2 regions of the Rahnella sp. ATs2 genome follow, and region 1 is predicted to be linked to the other one. Evidence: riboswitches for the same ligand, from Rfam matches in the RefSeq annotation. Region 1 holds a riboswitch; the other holds the start of a gene.
The links. Region 1 has a riboswitch for thiamine pyrophosphate ahead of thiC (phosphomethylpyrimidine synthase ThiC). Riboswitches for the same ligand answer to the same signal wherever they lie in the genome.

Region 1 (6,987 bases):
GGCATCCGCCCAACGGGTCGGTTCCGGCAGCCGATATTGCCGCATGCATTGTTCCACCCAATAAAGAGAGGAGTCCATGCTGATCCGATTACCAGGCGAGATGAACAATGGATTACAGCGTAGCTTGCTTCGCCACACCCAGCCAATCTGTTCATCGCCTTCATACAGCCCCTGACTGCTGTGTAGCGCTTCACCTAACGGCAGGAACTGCCCGCATAAACGGCTTTTCGCCACACCAATGGTCGGCACGTCAATCATCAGGCCAAAATGACTGGCGACACCGAGCCGCCGCGGATGCGCGATCCCCTGCCCGTCAACCAGAACCAGATCAGGGTGCGATGAGATTTGCTGCCAGGCTTGTAAAAGTGCGGGGAGCTCACGGAAAGAAAGGAAACCAGGAATGTAGGGCATGACGGTCGGAATGCGGGCTATCTGGTATTCGACCAGCTCCAAAGTTGGATAACTCAGAACAGCGACCGCCGCGCGGGTGACTTCACCGCCCTGCTCAAACCCGACATCCACACCGGCGATCAACGACGGTGTGGTGAATTCAGGCGGATCCTGCAGTTCAATCTGATCTGCGAGGATCCGTTGCTCTTCACGTAACGCGCGCGTGTCGATCATAATGCCATGTTACTCGTGATACTGGCGGGACAGGCTGTGTACCGCTTCCACAAAAGCGCCCGCATTTTCTGGCGGAACGTCCTGGTGAATACCGTGGCCAAGATTAAACACATGGCCATTACCTTTGCCGAAACCAGCCAGAATGGTTTCTACTTCCTGCTCAATCCGCACCGGTGAGGCGTAAAGCATGGAAGGATCCATGTTGCCCTGAATCGCCACTTTGTCGCCAACCCGACGGCGCGCTTCAGCAATATCGGTGGTCCAGTCCAGACCCAGCGCGTCACAACCCGTTGCCGCCATCGCTTCCAGCCACTGGCCTCCGCCTTTGGTAAACAAGGTCACCGGCACACGGCGGCCTTCGTTTTCACGAATCAGGCCATCGACGATTTTGTGCATGTAGTTAAGAGAGAACTCACGGTAATCGCGAGGTGTCAGCACGCCGCCCCAGGTGTCAAAAATCATCACCGACTGCGCGCCCGCTTTAATCTGAGCATTAAGGTAAAGAATGACGCTGTCGGCCACTTTATCCAGCAACAGGTGCAAGGTAGACGGATCGGCGTACATCATTTTTTTAATTTTGGTAAAGGCTTTGCTGCTACCGCCTTCAATCATATACGTCGCCAGAGTCCACGGGCTACCGGAGAAACCGATAAGCGGCACTTCACCTTTCAGGTTTTTACGGATGGTACGCACGGCGTTCATCACATAGCCCAGCTCCATTTCAGGATCCGGAACCGGCAGCTTTTCGACATCAGCACGATTGGTCAGTGGCGAAGAAAAACGCGGGCCTTCACCGGCTTCGAAATACAGCCCCAGCCCCATCGCATCAGGAATGGTCAGGATGTCGGAGAACAGGATCGCTGCATCCAGCGGATAGCGACGAAGCGGCTGTAAAGTCACCTCACAAGCCAGTTCGGCATTCTTACACAGCGACATAAAATCGCCGGCTTCAGCGCGGGTTTCTTTGTACTCCGGCAAATAACGGCCAGCCTGACGCATCATCCACACCGGTGTAATGTCCACTGGCTGACGTAACAAAGCACGCAGGTAACGGTCGTTTTTCAACTCATTCATTCTTGCTCTTTCCTTCAATATTCGGGCCGCCCGACAATCATATGACGGCATTCTATCACGCAAAACTGACGCTAGACCTCGTCGTCTTCGCTTTCTGCGCGGCACTGCGCAACTGTGTCTTCAATCAGACGACGGGCAATCGTGCCGGGCGGTGGCAGCTGTGGCAGCTGGTCAAAGCGGTACCAGTCAGCGTTAAGCAGCTCTTTCGGGTCGTGTTTAATATCGCCGCTGTCGTAATCCGCCATAAATGCCATCATCAGCGAATTGGGGAACGGCCACGGTTGGGAACTGACGTAACGGACATTCTTCACGCGGATATTACTTTCTTCCATGACCTCGCGAGCCACGGTTTCTTCCAGTGTTTCACCGACTTCAACAAAGCCAGCCAGAACCGTGTGAATGCCATTACGATGACGGACGTGCTGCGCCAGCAAAATCTCATCACCTTTGCGGATTGCTACAATGATGCAGGGCGCAATCTGCGGGTAATAGCGTTCGCGGCAATTCCCGCAAAGTGCGGCCCACTCGGTCTTACTGACGTGCATTTCATGCCCGCAGTATCCGCAGAACTTATGAGAACGATAAAATTCTGACAGCTGCACGCCGCGCCCGACCAGCTGGAATAATCCGCGATCCTGATCCAGCAGCTGACGGGCAGAAACCATATGATTTGGCATTGTCTGACGGACCAGCCAGACAGGTTCACCCTGCCATTCACCAATCTGACGCGCCGTTTTACCGGTCAGAGAATATTGTGCGGCGCTGCCAAACGGCAGTTCGCCCTCAGGCAGCCACAGCTTGCCTTCCTGGCTGATAACCCACCAGCCGTTATGTTGCTCAGTAATCTGTAATTCCATAATTGTTGTTGCATAACCTCGTCGGGACTGACAATCTGAGTAAGATATTCACATATTAGTAACTTTTAGTTACTTTTTTATCGCTCACGGAGTCAACCATGCTAAATCGTCTGGAAAGACTGACCCAACGCGTTGGTGGCAGTAATGAGTTAGTGGATCAATGGCTGCACGCGCGCAAAGAGCTGCTGGTTTCGTACTGCACTTTGGTCGGCCTGAAACCCAATAAAGAAAAACATACCCCTCTCAACGAAAAAGCGCTGGATAACTTTTGCCATAACCTGGTGGACTATCTTTCTGCCGGTCATTTCCATCTGTATCAGCGGATCATTGATGAAGTCGAAGGTGCGAACAGTCCGATAAAATTGCAGGCTGCGAAAATATACCCTGCACTGGAGCTGAACACTGAAGCTATCATGGCTTTCCATGATAGTTACACTGAAAATGATATTGATGATGACAATGCTTTCGCATTTCATTATGCATTATCCGATGTAGGTGAAGCGTTGGATGCGCGTTTTCAGCTGGAAGATCAATTGATTATTCTGGCATTTGACCGCAGCAATCATGAAGAAAAACCCCCTGCAAATGAAGAACATCTCGCCAGACCGGCTTAACGCTTTGTCACATTAAAACTCTGCACCTGTTTGTGGTTTTAATTGTAGTTTTAGTTGTAGTTTCAAAAAACGCCTCCTATATTGAGGCTTCTTGTCGGAGTGCCTAGCGCATAATTTTCTCGCGAAGATTACGCCAGGCTGAGACCGTTAATTCGGGATCCGCGGAACCTGATCGGGTTAGTACCCGCGAAGGGAACAAGAGTAATGTTATGCGTTCAGCTCACTCTGGCATTCGCCTGCATCAGGCCGCCTGTGCTGCACCGCCCATTTTTACTCCTGCCGTATACCTCCAGACAAGCAATTTTCCATCACGTTTTTTTGCGAGGAATTTGCTATGTCGAGTACCCAGAAACCCGTTATTTCCGAAAAGAAAGCGTCTAATCGCCGTGAACAACGTGCGCAGGCTCAGTCGTTTATCGACAGTTTGCAGGGCGAAGCCTTCCCCAATTCCCGCCGTATTTATCTTGAAGGTGACCGCAAAGATATTCGCGTGCCGATGCGTGAAATCCAGCTCAGCCCGACACTGGTCGGCGGTGGCAAAGATAATCCGAAGTTCGAAGAAAACGAAGCCATCCCTGTTTATGACACCGCCGGACCTTACGGGGATCCGTCAGCAGTTATCGACGTGCACACCGGTCTGGAAAAATTACGTGCCCGCTGGATAAAAGAGCGTGCGGACACGGAGGAACTCCCACAGGTCAGCTCCGGCTTTACCCAGCAACGGCTGGCGGACGAAGGGCTGGATCATCTGCGCTTCGAGCATCTGCCGCGTCCGCGTAAAGCCATGTCTGGCAAAAATGTTACGCAACTGCATTACGCACGCAAAGGCACGATTACCCCGGAAATGGAGTTCATCGCCATTCGCGAAAACATGGGCCGCGAGCGGATCCGTGGAGAGATTTTGCGCCAGCAACACCCCGGTGAAAGCTTTGGCGCGCATTTGCCTGCCAATATCACCGCAGAGTTTGTGCGTCAGGAGGTCGCCGCCGGGCGTGCGATTATTCCTGCCAACATCAACCATCCTGAATCAGAGCCGATGATCATCGGGCGTAATTTCCTGGTGAAAGTGAACGCTAATATCGGCAACTCAGCGGTGACATCATCCATCGAAGAAGAAGTCGAGAAGCTGGTGTGGTCAACGCGCTGGGGCGCAGACACCGTGATGGATCTCTCCACCGGCCGTTATATTCATGAAACCCGCGAATGGATCCTGCGTAACAGCCCGGTGCCGATCGGCACGGTGCCGATTTATCAGGCACTGGAAAAAGTGAACGGCGTGGCCGAAGACCTGAACTGGGAAATGTTCCGCGATACCCTGCTGGAACAGGCCGAGCAAGGCGTCGATTATTTCACCATTCATGCCGGTGTCTTGCTGCGTTACGTGCCGATGACGGCCAAACGTCTGACCGGCATTGTGTCGCGTGGTGGTTCGATTATGGCGAAATGGTGTCTGTCACATCATCGCGAAAGTTTCCTGTTTGAGCATTTTCGTGAAATTTGCGAAATCTGCGCCGCCTACGATGTCTCCCTTTCATTGGGCGACGGCTTACGTCCGGGCTCAATTCAGGATGCCAATGACGAAGCACAATTCGCTGAATTACGCACGCTGGGCGAACTGACCAAAATTGCCTGGGAATACGATGTGCAGGTGATGATCGAAGGTCCCGGGCATGTGCCGATGCAGATGATCCGACGCAACATGACCGAAGAACTCGAGCACTGCCACGAAGCGCCGTTCTATACGCTCGGTCCGCTGACCACCGATATCGCGCCGGGTTACGACCACTTCACCTCCGGTATTGGTGCGGCGATGATTGGATGGTTTGGCTGCGCCATGCTGTGTTATGTCACGCCAAAAGAGCATCTCGGCCTGCCGAACAAAGAAGACGTTAAGCAGGGTTTGATTACCTACAAAATCGCAGCACACGCCGCCGATTTAGCCAAAGGTCATCCGGGTGCGCAAATCCGCGATAACGCCATGTCCAAAGCGCGTTTTGAATTCCGCTGGGAAGACCAGTTCAATCTGGCTCTGGATCCGGCCACTGCCCGCGCTTACCACGATGAAACGCTGCCGCAGGAATCCGGCAAAGTTGCTCACTTCTGCTCGATGTGCGGTCCGAAATTCTGCTCAATGAAAATCACTCAGGAAGTTCGCGATTACGCCGCCGCGCTGGAAGCCAAAGCCCAGCCAATAGAACTCGTTGAATCCGGCATGGCGCAAATGTCGGCCGAATTCCGTTCACGCGGCAGCGAGCTTTATCACCCTGCCACGGAGATCAACAAATGAATCAGTCCGCTCAGCCCTTTCCTGCCGTTCCTTTTCACCTCGGTTTATATCCGGTCGTTGATACTGTGGAATGGATCGCCCGCCTGCTGGAGGCAGGCGTTAAAACGCTGCAACTGCGTGTAAAAGATTTACCCGATGAAGAAGTCGAGCCAGCAATAATCGAGGCCATCGCACTAGGGAAAAAATATCAGGCGCGGTTATTCATCAACGATTACTGGCGTCTGGCGGTAAAACATCAGGCTTATGGCGTGCATCTGGGTCAGGAAGATCTGGATACTGCCGATCTTGAGGCAATCCGTCAGGCCGGTTTACGACTGGGCGTCTCCACCCATGACGATACTGAAATGGCGCGCGCTGTCGCCGTGAATCCTTCATATATCGCACTCGGACATATCTTCCCGACGCAGACCAAGGACATGCCGTCAGCCCCGCAGGGTCTGGAAGAACTCTCCCGACATATTAAGCAACTCGACGGAAGATTCCCGACGGTGGCCATCGGCGGGATCAGTATTGACCGCGCGCCGTCGGTTCTCGATTGCGGCGTCGGCAGCATTGCCGTGGTCAGCGCCATTACGCAGGCAGCGGACTGGCGTGCCGCTACCGCCGAACTGCTGGCTATATGCGCCAGCAAGGTGCCGGAAGATGCTTAACGACCAGGAGTTCTTAAGATATAGCCGGCAATTGTTGCTGGAAGACATCGGTACTAAAGGGCAGGAGCAATTAACTAATTCCAAAGTGTTGATTGTCGGGCTCGGCGGTTTAGGCTCCCCTGCTGCGCTGTATTTGGCAGCCGCCGGAGTTGGCAAACTCTTACTCGCTGATGACGATAAATTGCATATATCTAATTTACAAAGACAGATTTTATATCGTACGAATGACATAGGACAAAATAAGGCCAATCTGGCGAAGTGCCATTTGCAGTCCTTAACTCCGCAGCTCGACTGCATCGCCATTCACCTGCGTCTTCAAGAAGATTTGCTTACTCAGGCTGTTTTAACGGCCGATCTAATTTTGGATTGCAGCGATAATATGGCCACTCGCCATGCAGTAAATGCCGCTTGTATCGCAGCTAGCAAGCCTTTGATTAGTGGAAGCGCCATTGGTTTTAGTGGTCAGCTGCTGGTAATTGAACCACCTTACTCTCAAGGCTGTTACGCCTGCCTCTACCCTGAAAAAATAGAACCTCAACGCAACTGCCGAAGCGCTGGAATACTCGGCCCCGTGGTCGGAGTGATCGGTACACTACAAGCGCTGGAAGCAATAAAAATGCTAGTCGGAATGCCTTCATCCTTAAGCGGCAAACTGCGGCTGTTCGACGGAAAAACACAAAACTGGCGTTCGCTGCAACTCAAGCGATCGTCAAGCTGTGCCGTCTGCGGAGGCCACGCGTGAACATTCTGGTTAATGATGAATCTCACCACTTCAGTCAACCGCTCACATTGCTGACCCTGCTCGATGTACTGGCATTAAACCCTGCAGGCAGCGCGCTGGCAGTTAATCAGGTCATTATTCCCCGTGATAACTGGCCTGC
Region 2 (6,987 bases), on a different contig from region 1:
TCTCAGAGGATTATTTATATCCAGTAAAATAACAATAAAGAAAAGACTATTGGCAAAAGTGGCTGATGAAAATATTTCCCCTACTTTATATTGGAGGTTCTCCAGTGAAAATGCCGGTGTTTTTATCGAAAATGCATCCCATGTCAGATGAACAAAAATATAACTCACGCAGAGATAACAATAGAAGTGCGCAAGCTGATCTGAATTGACGGGAAGGTACCAGTGTAATTCTCGCAACTCACTTTCTCCATATGCTCTTTAGATACAGGAGTGGCAACAACACCGCACCGATGGCCGCCATTGAAAGCAACAGTCTGTCCGTGACGATAAGTTCCGGTAGTGCAAGAGAAATACCGCCAGTGAATGCATATCCTGCACCTGCGCCGCCGAGTATGGCTTTGAAAAATGTCGTGATGTCGAATTCCATTTTTAATCTCCCTGATAACGAAAGGCAGATTACTCAAGTTTTAAAACACCTGCAAATTAAAACGGAATTTGTGATAGTTATATTTTCATAGTTACGAGGCCTGTTCCAAAAAACATAACGCCAGAATGCTGGGGAGATACCCTTGCATTAATAAATGTTCAGGTAACATAAAACGTTATTTCAGATGCGCCGTGAACCCATTTATCCCCGGTGTAATGTCCGGCTGCAGTGTCAGTACCGGAATATCACATCACCGCCATTTTGCTGACGGCATCCAGCGCGGATTTCCATTCATCAGTGGCTGCGTGAGTTTATTGCTGATTCAGTATGAAAAAAGGCAGCCAACTGGCTGCCCTGATTGTGATGCGGTGACGAAAATTACTCGTTAAACAACTTGGTGTCGTTCGCCAGACTATCGACCACTGTTTTCAAATCGTTCGCGGTGACTTTTTGTGTATCGTTAGAAACTTGTTTTCCGAAGCCCTTACGGACGACTTTAATTACCGGTTTGCCGGTTGCTGAGTCGATCAACTCGCCTTCGAAATACACTTCGGTATCACGTGTGCGGTGGCCGGTCGCGGTTTCAGTACCGGCAATGACCAGGGCAACCGGGATCACTTCATAGAATTGCAGACCTTCAGCCGAAGTATTCACACCAGTGATTGCACCTTTGAAGATCAAGGTACGCGGCCCCGCGTGATCTGTCAGAGGCAAACGCTCAGCGAGCGCAGGTTTCATGCGGCTGTTAGCATAATCCAGAACACCCTGCAGGGTTTCCTTGCTGATTTGTTCAGTTGGCTGAGGCTCTGGATAGAACTTAATCGGTTCGTATTTGATGTAGGAGTAGTTGGCTTTTTTGAACGAAGGGTCAATCCAGCGAAGAACCGGACTGCCACCTGCGGTTTTAACTTCCTTAAGGCCGGAATAGTCCCCCAGGAAGCCTGAGAATTTATCCGCTTGTGTGACGTGGTTGGTACAACCGGCTAAAAACAGCACGCCGGCGACTGCAGCAACCTGCATCAGTTTTATTCTTTTCATTCGTACCCTCGAAATATTTTAAGGAAGACCAAGTATGTATAGCACTGCTGCGGAATTTAACCTCTTAACTAAAAAGAAAAATTGATATCCGTCAGGATCGCGAAAAAACGGTTATGTGAGGTAATCATTTCTTCTTTAATTATTTTTTTGATGAATGAAATAGATAGTATTCGCCCTTTGGACTTTCCCCTGTAGCCATGATGTTCCAGCCTTTTGACAGGTAAAAATCGACTGATTTTTTACTCTTTACTAAACATTTCAGAGAGCCCTGACGGGTAAACGTCTCTTGCGCCGCGCGAAGCAACGCCGAACCTGCGCCGGTTCCCTGATATTTGGGATCGACAAACAGGTTATGCAGGAAATCCTCCTGAGTGAAAATCGAGGCGAAGCCCAGCAAATGTCCGTCACGTTCGGCGACCAGTATCTTTTCGCCGATAACAGCACGATCAAAATCTTCCAGCTGAAAATCATCCTCCAGCCATGTCCAGGTGTGCTTTCGTGAGGCCAGATACAACGTGCGTAAAAACGGGCGGTCTGCTTCTTCATAAGGCCGGATTTTGAGGGGTGATGGCAAAGAAAGCTCCTGAGAATTTTTTATCATCAAAGTCTGTGGTTTAGGTTTGTTTTCCGATACTGCCAGTGAAGTGCGGCGAGTTCAATTACGTTGACTTAACGATTTTATATCGCATTTCCTGATTGATATTCTGACCCTCGCCACCAATAATGCTTCCTTGACTCGGGGTGCCCGCTGTAAAGCAGGGCTGAGATTTTACCCGTATTACCTGATCTGGATTATGCCAGCGTAGGGAAGTCAGGTATCTCTCCTGATACCGCCTTCTTTAGCGCCGGTAGGGAGACTTATGAATACCCGACCTACCTTGTTGCCCGGCTCTTTAGCCGCCACTTCTCTGAAACAACTCCGCCTTTCTGCGCCGCTGGTCCACTGCCTGACCAACGATGTCGTACAATCTTTTACTGCCAATGTTCTGCTAGCGCTGGGGGCGTCCCCTGCGATGGTGGTTGATCCCGCCGAAGCCGCGCAGTTCAGTGCCATTGCTGATGCTTTGCTGGTGAATGTCGGCACGCTGACCCGTCTTCATGCCGATGCGATGCTGGCAGCTGTTCACGCGGCTCATCAGGCCGGAAAGCCCTGGGTACTGGATCCGGTCGCTGTCGGTGGCCTGAGCTGGCGCACCGAATTTTGCCTTGAACTCATCACGCTTAAACCTGCTGCCATTCGTGGTAATGCGTCCGAAATTCTTGCGCTCAGCGGACTCAGCGCGTCCGGCCGTGGCGTTGACAGTGGTGATGACTCCCTGTCAGCTTTACCTGCCGCACAACAGCTGGCGCGTAACACCGGCGCGATTGTCGCTGTCACCGGTGAAACGGATTATGTCACTGACGGCGAACGCAGCCGGTCCGTAGCAGGCGGGCATCCGATGATGACCCGCATTGTTGGCACCGGATGCGCCCTGTCAGCCGTGGTGGCGGCCTTTGTGGCTTTACCGGGCGACCGGCTGGATAACGTTGCCGCTGCCTGTCGCGTGATGTCATGTGCCGGTGAACGTGCTTGTGCAGCCGTAAACGGACCGGGCAGTTTCACGCCTCAGTTCCTCGATAATCTTTATTTGATAGATGAGCAGTGGCTGAACGGGGAGGGGATGCAATGAAACGGATTAATGCACTGACGATTGCCGGCACAGATCCGAGCGGTGGAGCGGGGATCCAGGCAGATTTGAAAGCCTTCTCGGCGCTGGGTGCGTACGGTACCAGCGTGATCACCGCGCTGGTGGCGCAGAATACCCGCGGCGTGCAGTCAGTTTATAACATCGAGCCGGAGTTTGTTTCGGCGCAGCTGGATTCCGTACTGAGCGACGTGCGTATCGACAGTGCGAAAATCGGCATGCTGGCAAACAGTCAGATAGTGGACGTGGTTGCGGAGCGGCTCAGACATTATCAGCCGCCCTTTGTGGTACTGGATACCGTTATGCTGGCGAAAAGTGGCGATCCGCTGCTACTGCCGGAAGCCGTGGATGCCGTGCGCCGTTTGCTGATCCCGCAGGTATCCATTATTACGCCAAATCTGCCGGAAGCCGCCGCGTTGCTGGAGTGTGCGACAGCGACTAATGAAACCGAAATGCGGGAGCAGGGAGAAGCACTACTGGCGATGGGATGTGGCGCGGTGCTGATGAAAGGCGGTCATCTGAGTGATGAGGAAAGTCCTGACTGGCTGTTTATGGCCGGTTCACGCGAGCGGTTTACCGCGCCGCGTGTGGACACCCGTCACACGCATGGCACGGGATGTACGTTATCTGCGGCGCTTGCAGCATTGCGAACGCGTCATAACAACTGGGCCGATACCGTACGCGAAGCCAAAGAATATTTGCAGCAGGCCCTGATGCAGGCCGATTCCCTGGAGGTTGGTCACGGCATCGGCCCGGTCCATCATTTCTACCGCTGGTGGTGACAGCCGATTAAGCGCGGCGCTGGGTTTCACTCAGCGCCTGTTCAGCCTGATGAAATTTAATCAGAGCCTGTTGCAGATGCACGGCGTCAAATGGGTTCAGCGGATAGAATTTCTCCTCTTTACGCGGACGCAGCATGATGCGGATTTTGTTCGCTGAAACCCTTTCAAACAGATAGCTGGCGATATCCTCGTTTTCTTCGTCCTTCCATGACAGCAGCAATGCGGCGTGCTCACCGGTGCGGCGGCCAATAAATTGTTCGTGCGACCACAAGCCTTCAAATTCGCCATCTTTTTGTAGTTTTTTACCGCTGAACCACGATGATTCTGCCAGAGTCCACAAAGCCTGTGGCGAGATTTCCTGATGTAACTGACGCCACAGCGGGCGGTTGTTGTCCATCTGCCAGCAGGCCATGCCGAGATAATCATTCAGCTCGCGCCAGTCGCTTTCCAGCCTTTCCCGTAATTCAGGATCCTGCACATGGATAAATTGTTGCAGGCCAGTCGCCTGTTCGCCCAGTTTGTTATAGGCAATGACGGTCATTGTGCGGGGCTTGCGGCGGAAGGTCACCCACAACAATAATTTAGGGATGCGGAAGGTAATCGCCTGGACGGTGAGTTTGTAACGGTTGCCACGGGATAGCACCAGGCCATTCGACGTACCGCGCTTGTCCTGATAATTTCTGACGACCACAACGCTGTTCTGGCCCATCCAGCCCATCACATAATGTTCTTTTTCACTTTCAGCCACATCCAGATCTTGCACGATTTGCGTGATTTTTTCGTTATCGAGTTGAGAGAGGGAAAGTGACTGATCGGCGCTGTAATAGCTTTTATTCAGGGAGACGGCAGCTGGCATAAGAGTATCCACGGTGTTGGTGTGGTTTACAGCTTACACTAAGTTGTCATACAGATTTTAGGGCTAACCCGCAAAATTGGCACTCCGTCGTAAACTGTCTGTGTCACAGAGGCGGTTATTAATGAGGGCAAGGACGAAATTTTACGAGGCGTCTCGACAAAAATAACATGGACTATTGTTAATTGCAGAGTGCGGATTATTATTTCGGCATTATTTTGATGCGCGGGAATAAGCAGGATATATGACGTTACATGAAAAGGTAATTTGCGAAACATTATCGACGATGAATGCGGCTTTCGTTCAGTTAAATGTCCCGCTTATTATAAGGCGTATTCGCCGGAGTGATATTATCTGGCAGCAGCGTCGTGCGAGACGAAATTTACTGCAACCTGAGAAAAACCTGCTTAACTGGCAATGGTTATTTAAGCAGTATAGAAAAAATAAACCACGTGAATCTGGTTTAGAACAGACGGCATATGTGTTCTGTCTCAACAATTCTCAGCAGGAGCGGGCTGCGTTCTTGCTAAAGTCATGCCGGCCTGTGACCGGACCTCTGGAGTTAAACTCGCTGGAGAATTTCTATCGCAAGACAAAAGGGCATCCTCTCTTAGGAAAAATGCTACGTTACAGTTTAAGCATGATGGTTATCTATGCCGACAGTCTTAATGAAAATGAAATATTGAAAAAAGAGAGTGCTAAATTCATTATTAAGGATATTGTTAACAAAGCTGTTATGAGCTTTTATATCTATGAAGCGCCAATGACTCAGGTGGCTGGAAAGATGGAATGCGAGTCTACGTACTATTTGTTGAATGAATATGTGAAAGCTAATTTTGTTAATCGACATTGTTAGTAATTGATTTAATCATTTTTAATAATACTGGATATATAAACGATATAATTTACTTATCAGGAGTTGCACATGGAATTGGACATGGAAAAAATGCGTCATTTGACCCCACGACAGGTGAAGATGGTGGAGAAAATTGTCGGATTTCTGAGATATTGCGATGAGATACGTCCAGAGGGAGACGCAGACGATCTCGACGTCTTTGGTCCGCCGGAAGCTTACTATCATCCATCTAACAACTTCAGTAAATTACCCTGAAGTGACTTCATGTCTCCCCGCGTTGGTGTCGATTTCATAATGCGGGGATAAATCGGTTACTCGGCATCAAACCAGTCGCTGTTTTGCTCGGCAATCGGTGTGATGGTTGAAATCATTTCCTGCAGATGGATACGGATGGCTTTTTCAGCGGCATCCGGGTCACGGGCTTTGAGCCCTTCAAAGATGGCGTAGTGCTGCGCAATGAGACTTTCCGGAGGCGACACCCTACTCAGCGTTAAAAAGCGCACGCGATCCATCGTCGCTTTAATGTGTTCGACCGTTTCCCACGCCAGTTTGCAATCTATGATCTGCGCAATTGTGCGGTGGAATTCATCATCGAGAAGTAAAAATTCCTGCGTCTGCTGACTTTTTGCTGCCAGAGTTTGGCGTTCCAGATTGTGTTCGAGCAGCGCCAGATCTTTATCTGTCGCGACCATTGCCGCACGGCGCACTACGGCAGTTTCGACGGCTTCACGAATGAAACGGCCGTCCGCTACACGTTTAGATGAAATTTTCATCACATAGGTACCGCGCTGCGGCAAAACCTGAACCAGTCCGGCTTCGGCCAGTTTGATAAAGGCTTCGCGAACCGGCTGGCGGGACACATTGAAACGGGTCGATATTTCTTTTTCCGACAGAAATGCTCCCGGTGCGATGGCACAGGTGACAATGTCCTGACGCAAGGTGCGGTAAATCTGCTGATTAACCGGCACATTACTGAGAAATTCAAAGGAGTCTGTCATGGGCAAATGTTGTCTTTATAGTCGGGAAGCTATAATACTAACATGAGTTTTATCAGGATTTTGAGATTGTTAGCGCAAGAATTACTGTGAATTGATATGTTCACGACAATACAGTTTTTTGTAGGCGGCGGGTGTGATGCCCAGCAGTTTGCGAAATACCCGGCGGAAATAGGCCACATCATTAAAGCCGGTCAGACGAGCAACGTCCGCCACATTACCGGTATTGGCCAGTAAAAGCTTTTCAGCTGCCGTCACCCGTTGCTTATGCAGCGCATCGGTCAGCGTCATCTGGAACGTCAGACGGAAAACCCGCCCGAGATAATCTGCGTTGCAGTGCAGGCGTTCAGC

Region 2: linked by a shared signal. The riboswitch ahead of thiM (hydroxyethylthiazole kinase) and the one ahead of thiC (phosphomethylpyrimidine synthase ThiC) in region 1 are both predicted to bind thiamine pyrophosphate.

Annotation. Positions count from the first base shown of each region.
Region 1 is NZ_JBLYPL010000037.1:5,236-12,222, forward strand. It holds gene nfi (deoxyribonuclease V) at 1-624, opposite strand, end outside; gene hemE (uroporphyrinogen decarboxylase) at 634-1,698, opposite strand; gene nudC (NAD(+) diphosphatase) at 1,770-2,555, opposite strand; gene rsd (sigma D regulator) at 2,654-3,169, shown strand; TPP riboswitch at 3,255-3,381, shown strand; gene thiC (phosphomethylpyrimidine synthase ThiC) at 3,504-5,456, shown strand; gene thiE (thiamine phosphate synthase) at 5,453-6,106, shown strand; gene ACJY2G_RS24650 (HesA/MoeB/ThiF family protein) at 6,099-6,848, shown strand; gene thiS (sulfur carrier protein ThiS) at 6,845-6,987, shown strand, end outside.
Region 2 is NZ_JBLYPL010000002.1:118,922-125,908, reverse strand. It holds gene ACJY2G_RS02285 (hypothetical protein) at 239-427, opposite strand; gene ACJY2G_RS02280 (DUF3313 domain-containing protein) at 806-1,465, opposite strand; gene ACJY2G_RS02275 (N-acetyltransferase family protein) at 1,605-2,066, opposite strand; TPP riboswitch at 2,193-2,291, shown strand; gene thiM (hydroxyethylthiazole kinase) at 2,326-3,135, shown strand; gene thiD (bifunctional hydroxymethylpyrimidine kinase/phosphomethylpyrimidine kinase) at 3,132-3,932, shown strand; gene ACJY2G_RS02260 (hypothetical protein) at 3,940-4,788, opposite strand; gene ACJY2G_RS02255 (hypothetical protein) at 5,030-5,641, shown strand; gene ACJY2G_RS02250 (hypothetical protein) at 5,711-5,896, shown strand; gene ACJY2G_RS02245 (GntR family transcriptional regulator) at 5,953-6,639, opposite strand; gene ACJY2G_RS02240 (AraC family transcriptional regulator) at 6,721-6,987, opposite strand, start outside.